3 regions of the Mesorhizobium sp. AR10 genome follow, and region 3 is predicted to be linked to each of the others. Evidence: riboswitches for the same ligand, from Rfam matches in the RefSeq annotation. Region 3 holds a riboswitch; each other region holds the start of a gene.
The links. A riboswitch is a leader RNA that binds a small molecule or an ion and turns the genes downstream of it on or off. The one in region 3 is predicted to bind cobalamin.
Positions count from the first base shown of each region.

Region 1: it holds a riboswitch for cobalamin, as region 3 does, so the genes downstream of both, LHFGNBLO_RS26615 (DUF1636 family protein) here and LHFGNBLO_RS20035 (DUF1636 family protein) in region 3, are expected to answer to the same signal.
Region 2: it holds a riboswitch for cobalamin, as region 3 does, so the genes downstream of both, metE (5-methyltetrahydropteroyltriglutamate--homocysteine S-methyltransferase) here and LHFGNBLO_RS20035 (DUF1636 family protein) in region 3, are expected to answer to the same signal.

Region 1 is NZ_CP080524.1:4,753,729-4,757,675, reverse strand. It holds gene LHFGNBLO_RS26620 (efflux RND transporter periplasmic adaptor subunit) at 1-786, opposite strand, end outside; cobalamin riboswitch at 1,197-1,404, shown strand; gene LHFGNBLO_RS26615 (DUF1636 family protein) at 1,428-1,889, shown strand; gene LHFGNBLO_RS26610 (ABC transporter ATP-binding protein) at 1,886-2,674, shown strand; gene LHFGNBLO_RS26605 (ABC transporter substrate-binding protein) at 2,707-3,654, shown strand; gene LHFGNBLO_RS26600 (FecCD family ABC transporter permease) at 3,685-3,947, shown strand, end outside.
Region 2 is NZ_CP080523.1:574,530-578,476, reverse strand. It holds partial or broken gene metK (methionine adenosyltransferase) at 1-273, shown strand, start outside; partial or broken gene LHFGNBLO_RS02720 (adenosine kinase) at 353-1,339, shown strand; cobalamin riboswitch at 1,743-1,942, shown strand; partial or broken gene metE (5-methyltetrahydropteroyltriglutamate--homocysteine S-methyltransferase) at 2,036-3,947, shown strand, end outside.
Region 3 is NZ_CP080524.1:3,424,504-3,428,450, reverse strand. It holds gene LHFGNBLO_RS20050 (NuoB/complex I 20 kDa subunit family protein) at 1-551, opposite strand, end outside; gene LHFGNBLO_RS20045 (NADH-quinone oxidoreductase subunit A) at 542-907, opposite strand; gene LHFGNBLO_RS20040 (winged helix-turn-helix domain-containing protein) at 1,239-2,438, shown strand; cobalamin riboswitch at 2,468-2,673, shown strand; gene LHFGNBLO_RS20035 (DUF1636 family protein) at 2,712-3,140, shown strand; gene cobW (cobalamin biosynthesis protein CobW) at 3,143-3,947, shown strand, end outside.

The sequences.
Region 1 (3,947 bases), 1.3 Mb from region 3:
CGAGACCTCGCGAATGATGCCGATTGTCGCGATCGCTGGATTGCTCAGCAGGGAGACCTTGATTTCAAGGGGCTGCCTTGCATCCCCGCCATTGGAGAAGGCTGCTTCGGCGATGGCGAAGACGGCGTCGCGGGCAGCAGGGTCGGCGACCCGCACCACCATCTGCCCGGCATTGACGACCTGGCCGGCTTCAGCGCCGGTCGCCGTCACCACGCCGTCGAAATCGGCATGCAGCTCGGTATAGGCGAGCTGGTCCTTGGCCATTTCGAAGCCGATCCTTGCCGAGTCCAGCTTTGCTTCGGCCGAACGCAGGCTCTTCAGCGTCGCATCGTAGTTGGCCCGTGTCGCAAAGCCCTTGGCGAGAAGGGCTCCGATGCGGGCCTCGGCCGCACTTGCTTCGACGAGCACTGCCTGCGCGGCGGCGACGTCGGCCTCGGCGCTGCGCAGCCGGTTGCGATAGTCCTGGTCTTCGATGCGGGCGATCACCTCACCCTTGCGGACCGACTGGCCGACTTCTGCCATGCGCTGCACCAGCTTGCCGGACAGCCGGAACCCGAGGTCGCTTTCGCGCTGCGGCCGGACTTCGCCGATGGCGATGCGCTCATCGGCCTGCGGCGCAGGTTTCACTGCCATGGCCCTGACAAGCTTGGCTTCGGGCACGTCCGGTTCGACCGCCGCGGCCTCGCCCTTTGCGCCATACCAGACGACCGCTGCGGCGCAGGCAAGTGCAGCCACGGATGCGGCGACGAGACGATGCTTTCCTCGCCTGTGGTGGAAGAGTGTCATGTTGTCTCCATAACCAATGTTGCGGCCTGCGCCGGGGAAGGGCGTAGCAGCCGAAGATCCCGTTGGCTGGAGAAGAACCGGGCGCTTGATATGCGATTGCAAGGAGCGTTGTCCGTTCTCAGAGACCAGCACCCTTCCTCACCAGCACGATCTTATTGGACTCTCAGGCGCGTGAAATCCCGATCGGATTCTGAAAATTTTCCGATGCTTTTGGCGCCCGACCGCCAACGCGCCGGCCTGTCGACGCGCCTGGAAGTGGGCATCGAGGGAAATTGAAGCTGGAACATTGGCCGCTGGTGTTGACAGCATGCGACGGCACTTGATACGTTATGTTATTACATAATCATGTCGAAGCGAACCGAAGCCTGCAAGCTCGATCAAAAAATCATTGCGACGCAGTCGGGTGAAATCTAGGGTGGAAAAATGATGGTCCCCGAGTCGAAAGGCGAGGGGTGAAAAGGGAACACGGTGAGACCCGCTTCGGGTCGAGGCCGTGGCTGCCCCCGCAACTGTAAGCGGCGAGCAAAATCCGAAAAGCCACTGGCCGGCAAGGCTGGGAAGGCAGGATGGCGCAAAGACCCGCGAGCCAGGAGACCTGCCATCAGCATGAGTTGACCGGACGGGGTGTGCCGGGAGGAGACGTGGATTTCGGTCTTGTCGGCCGATTTGCCAGGGCATCCTTCCGTCGCCAGTTTTGGAAAGTGACGGAAAAGTTGGACGCCTCAAAGGCACTCCATCGCATCATTGTGTGCACGCTTTGCCGCGATCTCGTGACCGGGGTCAGGTCAGGCGAAGAGCTGTGCGCCGATTTGGCGGCCCGGCTCTCGGCGCCTGACGAGAGCGCTCCGGACTATGCGGTCGAAGCCATCGACTGCATGGCGGGCTGCGCGCGGCCGCTGACCGTCGCCTTCCAGGCGGATGGCAAAGCCTCCTATCTCTTCGGCTCCATCGACGCCGGGGTCGATGCCGCCGATCTCATCGAATTTGCGAAGCTCTACCGCTCGCTTGCTGACGGCTGGTGCAACTCCGGACAGCGTCCGGCTGGACTGGCGGGCAAGACACTGGCGCGCATCCCGGGCAATCCGTCGGGGAGCAAGCGATGACCGCGCGCCTTCTCGAAGCACGCGAACTGACTGTGACGGCGAATGGCCAGCACCTGGTCCATGCGGTCAGCCTTTCGGTGGCGGCGGGCGATCGCCTTGCCATCATCGGCCCCAATGGCGCCGGCAAGACGACGCTGCTGCGCATGCTGTCCGGCGCGCTGCAGCCAAGCACAGGCGAGGTGCGGTTTCTCGGCCGCCGCCTGGACAGGATTTCGACCGCCGAGCGCGCGCTGCACATCGCCGTCGTCGGCCAGACCGATCAGCCTGACCCGCGGCTTGCCGTGATCGACTATGTCGAGCTCGGCCGGGTCCCGCATGCCGGCCTGCGCCGCAGGCACGAGGACCGCGACATTGTCGTCGACGCGCTTCGCAGAACCGGCCTGCTGCCGCTGCTTGGCCGCACCGTCGGCTCGCTGTCCGGCGGCGAGCGCCAGCGCGCCCAGCTGGCGCGCGCCATCGCCCAGCAGCCGAGAATCCTGTTCCTCGACGAGCCGACCAACCATCTCGATCCGCGCGCCCGCAGCGAGCTTCTTGAACTGGTGGCCGGGTTCGGCATGACGGTGATTGCGGTGCTGCATGATCTGTCGCTGGTGGCGCCATTTGCCACCCGGGTCGCGGTGATGAGCCGGGCCCGCCTGCACGCGCTTGCCGCACCGAACGAGGCGCTGACCCAGCAGCTGATCCGCGAGATTTTCGGCGTCGACGTATTGCGGCTGCGCCATCCGACTGAAGACCGCGAACTCACGATCTTCGACATTCCAAACCGCACCTCGTCGCCATCCTGATCAATAACTCGTTCAACAAAGGAGCACCGCCCGTGAAACGCCTCGCCCTGTCTCTTGCCTTCTCATTGCTGGCTTCGACCGCCTTCGCCTTCCCGGTCACCGTCGACAGTTGCGGCACGCCGCTGACCTTCGATGCGGCGCCAAAGCGCGCCGTCATCCACGATTTGAACATGGCCGAGATGGCCTTTGCGCTGAAGCTGCAGCCGTCGATCGTCGGTCTGACCGGCATCACCGGCTGGTACAAGGTCGGTCCCGAATTCAAGGCCGAGCAGGGCTCCATCCCGGAACTGGCGCCAAAGTACCCGACGCTCGAAAACCTCGTCGCGGTAGAGCCCGATTTCTTCTTCGCCGGCTGGTACTACGGCATGAAGCCCGGCGGCGAGGTGACACCCGACACGCTGGCCCCGCACGGCATCAAGACGCTGGTACTGACGGAAAGCTGCGTCCATCTCGACAAGGACCGCCCCGCCGCCTCGATGGACCTGCTCTATGGCGACGTCGAAAAACTGGGCAAGATCTTCGGCAAGGAAGGCCAAGCCGAAAAGCTCGTCTCGGGCTGGAAAACGCAACTGGCCGACATCACGGCCAAGGTCGGCGAACACAAGGGAACGCGGGTGTTTCTCTACGATTCCGGCGAAGACAAGCCGTTCACCGCCGGCAAATTCGCCATCCCGAGTGCCATGATAACGGCTGCCGGCGGCGACAATATCATGGCCGACATGGACACCAGCTGGGGCAACACGGATTGGGAAACGGTGGCTTCCCGCAATCCGCAATTCCTGATCCTGCTCGATTACCAGGATGGCGGTGGCTACAAGAAGCTGCTCGATTTCCTTAAAGTCCATCCGGCGATGAAGGAGACCGATGCGGTCAAGAACGAGCGCTTCGTCGCGTTGCGCTATGCCGAGCTGACGCCAGGACCTGCCAATATCGAGGCGATCGGCAAGATCGCCAGGGCGATGCACCCGGAAGCCTTCTGAGCTTTGCAGCACAAGGCATTCGGATTTTTCATGATGGCGGGAGCGGTGGCGATGGCCGCTCTCGCCTTGCTGTCGATTGCCTATGGGTCGACGGTGATCGCGTTGAGCGATGTTGTTGCCGCACTCGGACACACCGTTGGACTCGACGGACATGCCGTGTCCGGACCGGTCGGCAAGATCGTCGTCGATCTCAGGCTGCCGCGCACCATCCTGGCCATCTGCGTCGGCGCCGGGTTGGGCGTCGTCGGCGCGCTGCTGCAGACGGTGACGCGCAACGACCTCGCCGACCCGTT
Region 2 (3,947 bases), on a different replicon from region 3:
TGCGAGGTTCAGCTTGCCTACGCGATCGGTGTGGCCGCTCCGGTGTCTGTCCTGGTCAACACGTTCGGGACCGCGAAGATCGTGGAAGAAAGGATCGAGCGGCTCATTCTTGAGCTGTTCGATCTCAGACCGAAGGGCATTATCAAGATGCTTGATCTCTTGCGCCCGATATACCGCAAGACCGCTACGTACGGGCACTTCGGCCGCGAAGAACCTGAGTTCACCTGGGAGAGGACGGACAGAGCGGACGACTTGCGGCGCGAGGCGGGACTCGCCGGCGCGCAAGGGCCGACGCCGGATCGATCGCCATGCGGAAAGTCCATTCCAAGCGGACCGTTGAGCGGAGACATTGATGCCGGATTATGACGTGCTTTGCATCGGCAATGCCATTGTCGACATCATCGCCCAGTGCGACGAGGAATTCCTCGAGACCAACGGCATCATCAAGGGCGCGATGAACCTCATCGACACCCGGCGCGCCGAATTGCTCTACAGCCGCATGGGCCCGGCGATCGAGGCGTCCGGCGGCAGCGCCGGCAACACGGCGGCCGGCGTCGCCTCCTTCGGCGGCCGCGCCGCCTTCTTCGGCAAGGTTTCGAACGATGCGCTGGGCGATATCTACGCGCACGACATCCATGCGCAGGGCGTCGCCTTCGACACCAGGCCGCTCAAGGGCGAGCCGCCGACGGCGCGCTCGATGATCTTCGTCACCCCCGACGGCGAACGCTCGATGAACACCTATCTCGGCGCCTGCGTCGAGCTCGGGCCGGAGGATGTCGAGGCCGACAAGGCCTCTGGCGCCAAGGTCACCTATTTCGAGGGCTATCTGTGGGACCCGCCGCGCGCCAAGGAAGCGATCCGGCAGACGGCGAAACTGGCGCACGCGGCCGGCCGCGAAGTGTCCATGACACTTTCGGATTCGTTCTGCGTCGACCGCTACCGCGACGAGTTCCTCGACCTGATGCGCTCCGGCACCGTCGACATCGTTTTCGCCAACAGCCACGAGATCAAGTCGCTCTACCAGACATCGTCGTTCGACGAGGCGCTGGCGCAGATCCGCAAGGATTGCCGGATTGCCGCCGTGACCCGCTCGGAAAAAGGCTCGGTCATCGTGCGCGGCGACGAGACCGTGGTTATCCAGGCGACCGCGATCAGGGAACTGGTCGACACGACAGGCGCCGGCGACCTCTATGCCGCCGGTTTCCTGCATGGCTACACGCAAGGCCGCGACCTCAAGACCTGCGGCGACCTTGGCTCACTGGCGGCTGGATTGGTGATCCAGCAGATCGGCCCGCGCCCGCGCCAGAACCTGCGCCGCGAGGCTGAACAGGCGGGGTTGCGTCAGGCGGACATCTCGAGGAGTAGCTGCTCACCTCCCCCTTATGCAGGCGGTCCAGGCGAGGGCGGATAAATCAAAATGTCGCACGCGCATCCGCCGGTTTTCCGCTGTGTTTCAAGTTGCCGAAATTCAGAACTTTGACGACACCTGCCGGTAGCAGTCCAGGATCTTGATCATCACGACGCCGACGCCTGCCGCAAGTCGCTCAAGAGCCGGGATCATGTGATTGGCTGATTTGCCGGCCCCTTATCGGCATCCACGCCTGCCGGGGAGCGCCTGGAAGGCAACAGCTGACGATAACGATCCAAGCGATTTTGGGCAACATTGCCCACAAGTCAAAGACGCAATCACATAACCACATAAACATTTCTTTATGCGGTATTGACAAGAGAGTAGACTACTGTGATTATCTGCGTGTCGTGGTTCTCCGTACGGCACTGCCGCAGCGGAGCTAAGAGGGAAGCCGGTGCGATGCCGGCGCTGCCCCCGCAACTGTTAGCGGCGAGCCCACCGCCCAATGTCACTGAGGCAAAAAGCCTCGGGAAGACGGGAAGAGGTTATGACCCGCGAGCCAGGAGACCTGCCACGGCGAGCAACGTCCACGGGCGGGGTGTCTCGATGGTCGCGGTCAGCCCGGCGTTCGTGCCGGCCTGCTAGCGCCTTCCTTGTCCCCACGCCCGACCATCGGGGTATGACATGACCATCACTCAGCAGATTCCTGTAGCAACGCTCGGTATGCCGCGTATCGGTCGCAGGCGAGAACTGAAATTCGCGCTTGAAAGCTACTGGTCCGGAAAATCTTCCGCTGCCGACCTTCTGACGACGGCGAAGGCCCTCCGTGCCGCCAGTTGGAGGGAGCAGCAAGATCGCGGCGTATCAAAAATCCCGTCGAACGACTTCTCACTCTACGACCATGTGCTCGACACCGCGGCCATGGTCGGTGCCGTGCCATCCCGCTACGGTTGGAAGGGCGGCGAGGTCCCACTCGACATCTACTTCGCGAAAGACCGCGGGTTGTGGACATGCCGGCCACGAGCATGCGGCTCAGGGGCACCGCTTAACCGCGATGGAAATGACCAAATGGTTCGACACTAACTATCACTTCATGGTGCCGGAGCTGACCGACGATCAGACCTTCGCCCTCTTGTCTGCGAAACCGGTCGACCACTTCCTCGAAGCCAAAGCCCTCGATATTCACACACGCCCAGTCATCCTTGGACCGGTCACCTTCCTCAAGCTGGCAAAATCACCTGCCGAAGGTTTCAATCCGATAGCGCTCCTGCCGCGGCTGCTGCCTGTATACGAGCAACTCCTGCGCAGGCTAAAGCTCTCGGGAGCCGACTGGGTGCAGATTGATGAGCCAGCGCTTGTGCTCGATCTTAACCCGAACGAACGAGCTGCGTTCGAGTTCGCCTACGGCCAGCTGTCGAAAGCCGCGCCCGAGTTGAAGATCATGCTGGCTACCTATTTCGGACCGCTGGGAGACAACCTCGAGACCGCGATTTCTCTGCCCGTGGCGGGCCTGCATCTCGATCTCGTGCGCGCTCCCGAGCAGTTGGAGACGGTAGGTCGGCTCACACCGAAGGATCTGGTGCTCTCGCTTGGCTTGATCGACGGCCGCAACGTCTGGCGCGCGAACCTGCCTGCGATTCTCGACCGCATCAAGCCGATCGTCGCAGGCTGGCCCCTGGACCGTGTCGAGATCGCGCCTTCCTGCTCGATGCTTCATGTGCCGATCGACCTGCGGATGGAGACCGCGCTCGATGTGGACGTCAGATCCTGGCTGGCATTCGCGGCCCAGAAGATCGATGAGCTGGTCGTGCTGGCCCAGGCCTTGTCGGAAGGCAGGGAGGCCGCAGCAGGCGCATTGAAAGCTTCTGCCGAGGCGGCCGCCGCGCGCGCAACGTCCACAAAGGTCCATGATCCGCTCGTTGAGGGACGGATCATCAGCATCGACGACGCCATGAAGCAACGAAAGAGCGCATTTGCCCAGCGTTCCAGAGTCCAGGCTGGCACGCTCGGCCTGCCGCCATTCCCAACGACGACCATCGGGTCCTTCCCGCAGACGCCGGAGGTGCGCAAGGCGCGCTCCGCTCATGCGAAGGGCTTGCTGAGCTATGTCGATTACGAGACCTTCCTGAAGAAGGAGACCGAGGCTGCTATCCGTTGGCAGGAGGAGATCGGCCTGGACGTGCTGGTGCACGGTGAGTTCGAACGAAACGACATGGTGCAGCATTTCGGCGAGCAGCTGTCTGGCCTCGCCTTCACCCAGCATGGCTGGGTGCAAAGCTATGGCTCCCGCTATGTGCGCCCTCCCATCATCTTCGGCGACGTATCGCGGCCCAATCCGATGACGGTGCGCTGGTGGCAATTTGCCCAGTCGCTGACGGAAAAGCCGGTGAAGGGAATGCTCACAGGCCCAGTGACCATTCTTAACTGGTCTTTTGTTCGCGACGACGTACCTCGCTCCGAAGCCTGCCGCCAGATCGCGCTCGCCATGCGCGATGAAGTGACGGACCTTGAAAGAGCCGGCGCAAGGATGATCCAGATCGACGAGGCCGCGTTTCGCGATGGCCTGCCACTGCGCAAGTCCGACTGGAAAGTCTAT
Region 3 (3,947 bases):
TTCTTCTGCAAGAGAAGAATGCCGTAGAGCAGCGCTTCCGCGCTTGGCGGGCAACCGGGCACGTAGATGTCGACCGGCACGACGCGGTCGCAGCCGCGCACCACCGAATAGGAATAGTGATAATAGCCGCCGCCATTGGCGCAGGAACCCATCGAGATGACGTAGCGTGGCTCCGGCATCTGGTCGTAGACCTTGCGCAGCGCCGGCGCCATCTTGTTGGTCAGCGTGCCGGCGACGATCATGATGTCGGACTGGCGCGGAGACGCGCGAGGAGCGACACCGAACCTCTCCGAGTCATAGCGTGGCATCGAGGTATGGATCATCTCGACCGCGCAGCACGCAAGACCAAACGTCATGAACATCAGCGAGCCGCTGCGCGCCCAGGTGACCAGCGCCTCGGTGGAGGTGACGAGAAAGCCCTTGTCGGCCAGCTCGTTGTTGATTTCGAGGAAAAACGGGTCGTCGGACCCCACCGGCCTGCCGGTGTTGGGGTCGATGAGGCCCTTGGGCTTCGGCGCGACGAGCGTGCCGGAACTGTCGCTCAATCCCATTCCAGCGCTCCTTTTTTCCATTCATAGGCAAAGCCGATGGTCAGCACCGCCAGGAACACCATCATCGACCAGAAACCGAGCATGCCGATCTTCGAGAAGGACACCGCCCACGGAAACAGGAAGGCCACTTCCAGATCGAAGATGATGAACAGGATCGACACCAGATAGAAGCGGATGTCGAACTTCATGCGGGCATCATCGAACGAGTTGAAGCCGCACTCATAGGCGGAAAGCTTTTCCGGGTCGGGATTGCGGTAGGCTACCAGGAACGGGGCCACAAGCAGCGCAAGGCCAACGACCAGCGCCACGCCGATGAACAGGACGATGGGCAGATACGAAGTCAAAAGTGCGCTCATGCAGCAGCTTTCCGTTGGCGGCCAATCCACTCTGATTACAGCAACGAACCCTAATGCGGAAGCGTGACAGATTAACCGCTGAACCGTTTTAAGTGCCTATGCTGCAACGCGGCGAGGGTTAGCGCAGCGCTTTCGGCGAAGCAAGTCAAACCTTGTTCAAAAGACGGTGCTGGACGGCACATCAAGAGAAACTGGTCCGTTCCGCTCCTGTTTGATTTCCTTCACTTTTTACTCCACTTTTCTCTCCTGACATGGTTCCCGCCAAAACCCTGCTAGCATGACGCGGAATCACTGGCTCCATTTGTCCGAAAATCATCAGAGTTCCGTCTGCATGAAGGAAAAAATCTCGCTCGCCATGGCCCGCCGCATCGCGCTTGCGGCCCAGGGTTTTAGTGATGCCCGCCCAACGGGTACGCCTGACCGGCGGCATCTTGGCCGTGTGCTGGCCCGCACCGGCTTGCTGCAGATCGATTCCGTCAGTGCCGTGGTGCGCGCGCACTATATGCCGCTTTACTCGCGCCTTGGCCCCTACCCGCTCTCGCTGCTCGACAATGCCGCCGTGACCCGCAAGCGCACGGTCTTCGAATACTGGGCGCACGAGGCGTCCTTCCTGCCGGTCGAGACCTGGCCGCTGATGCGCTGGCGCATGCAGCGGGCCGAGCGCGGTGACGAGATGTATCTCGGCCTTGCCAAGTGGGGGCGCGACCACGCCGCCTATATCGAAGAGATCTACCGCGAGGTCGTCGATCGCGGCCCGATCGCCGCTTCCGCGCTCGAAGGCCAGAAAGGCTCAGGCGGCTGGTGGGGCTGGAGCCATGCCAAGCATGCCTTCGAATGGCTGTTCTGGGCCGGACGCATCACCACGGCCCAACGCCGGGGCTTCGAACGATTCTATGATCTGCCCGAGCGTGTGCTGCCACAAGTGATCCTCGACCTGCCGGTTCCCGTCGCCGAGGACGCGCATCGCGAATTGCTGCGCATCTCGGCCCGCGCCCATGGCGTGGCGACAGCGAGCGACCTGCGCGATTATTTCCGCCTGTCGCCGGCTGATATGAAGGGCCGCCTTGAGGAACTGGTCGAGACCGGCGAGCTTTTGCCGGTGCGCGTCGAGGGTTGGGACAAGCAGGCCTATCTGCACAAGGATGCGCGCTTTCCGCGCAGGATCGAGGCGCGCGCCCTGCTTGCCCCGTTCGATCCGGTCGTTTTCGAGCGGACGCGCACGGAAAACCTGTTCAAATTCCGCTACCGCATCGAGATCTACACCCCGGCCGAAAAGCGCCAGTACGGCTATTATGTGCTGCCGTTCCTGCTCGGCGACAGGATCGTCGCGCGCGTCGACCTCAAGGCCGACCGGCCAGCCAGCGTGCTGCGCGTCCACGCCGCCTACGCCGAGACCGGCGCGCCTTCAGAAACCGCCGCTCAGCTCTTCGAGGAACTGAAGCTGATGCAGAGCTGGCTCGGGCTTGAACGCATGGAGGTGACGCCTGCCGGAGATCTTGGGCAGCCCCTCGCCGACATCGCCGTGTCGTAACCATGCGTTGACACGCCTGCACCCACAAGCCTAAATCCGGTCCAGACGGTCTCTTCTCTTCAATGGGAGGAGCCAAGAGGGAATGCGGTGCGGGATCTCGGTCTCAAATCCGCGGCTGTCCCCGCAACTGTAAGCGAAGAGCCTTGGCCGAAAACCACTGGGATGTTCCCGGGAAGGCGGCACCCAAGGCGATGACCCGCGAGCCAGGAGACCTGCCGTCTAGGACAAAAAGAATCCGATCGCCTGGCGGGTTTTCCGGGCAAGGAGCCTGATTTGGAACGCGACAGCAGTTTTTCGGCTGAGACAGCGGACGCTTTGTCCGGCGACAGCGATGCCTTGGCCGGTGTCACCGTCATCGTCTGCGCCTCCTGCCGCGACGAGACCGGCTCCGACGCCCATCCCCGTGCCGGCGAACTGCTCGCGCAGGACACACGCCGCGCCGTTTCCGGCGACAATATCCGCATCCGCAGCGTCGAATGCCTTGGCAACTGCAAACGCCGGCTGAGCGCTGCGATCCTGCGCGACGGCTGCTGGAGCTATGTCTTCGGCGACCTGACCGCGACAAGCGGCGCCGACCTCGTCACCGCCGCAAAGCTCTTCGCCACCTCGACCGACGGCCTCATTCCATGGCGCGGCCGTCCCGAATCCCTGAAGCGCGGCCTCGTTGCCCGCATCCCTCCCCTCGACACGCTGAAGGACTGACCATGCCCGCTTCCGTTTCCCGCGTTCCCTGCACCGTCGTCACCGGCTTTCTCGGCGCCGGCAAGACGACGCTGATCCGCCATCTGCTTGAGAACGCCAAGGGCAAGCGGCTGGCCATCATCGTCAACGAATTCGGCGACATCGGCATCGACGGCGAGATCCTCAAGGGGTGCGGCATCGACACCTGCCCCGAGGAAAACATCGTCGAACTGGCCAATGGCTGCATCTGCTGCACCGTCGCCGACGATTTCGTCCCGGCGCTGGACCAGATCCTGTCGCTGACGCCGAGGGTCGACCACATCCTGATCGAAACCTCCGGCCTGGCACTGCCCAAGCCGCTGGTCCAGGCCTTCCAGTGGCCGTCGGTCAAGAGCCGGGTGACAGTCGACGGCGTCATCGCCGTGGTCGACGGACCGGCGCTGGCCGAAGGCCGCGTCGCCAACGACATGGACGCCCTGCAGGCGCAGCGTGCCAAGGACGACACACTCGACCATGACGATCCGGTCGAGGAAGTGTTCGAGGACCAGATCGCCTGCGCCGACCTGATCATCCTGTCGAAGAGCGACCTGATGGACGCAACCGGCACGGCCCGCGCCAATGCCATCATCAATGAGCACTCCGCCCGCGCCGTGAGGATCGTGCCGACTTCGCATGGCAAGGTCGATCCCTCCGTACTGCTTGGGCTCGGTCTCGCCGTCGAGGACGACATCGAGAACCGCAAGTCCCATCATGACGGCGCGTTCGACCACGAGCATGACGACTTCGACACGTTCATCGTCGACATTCCCTCGATCGCCAATCCGGACG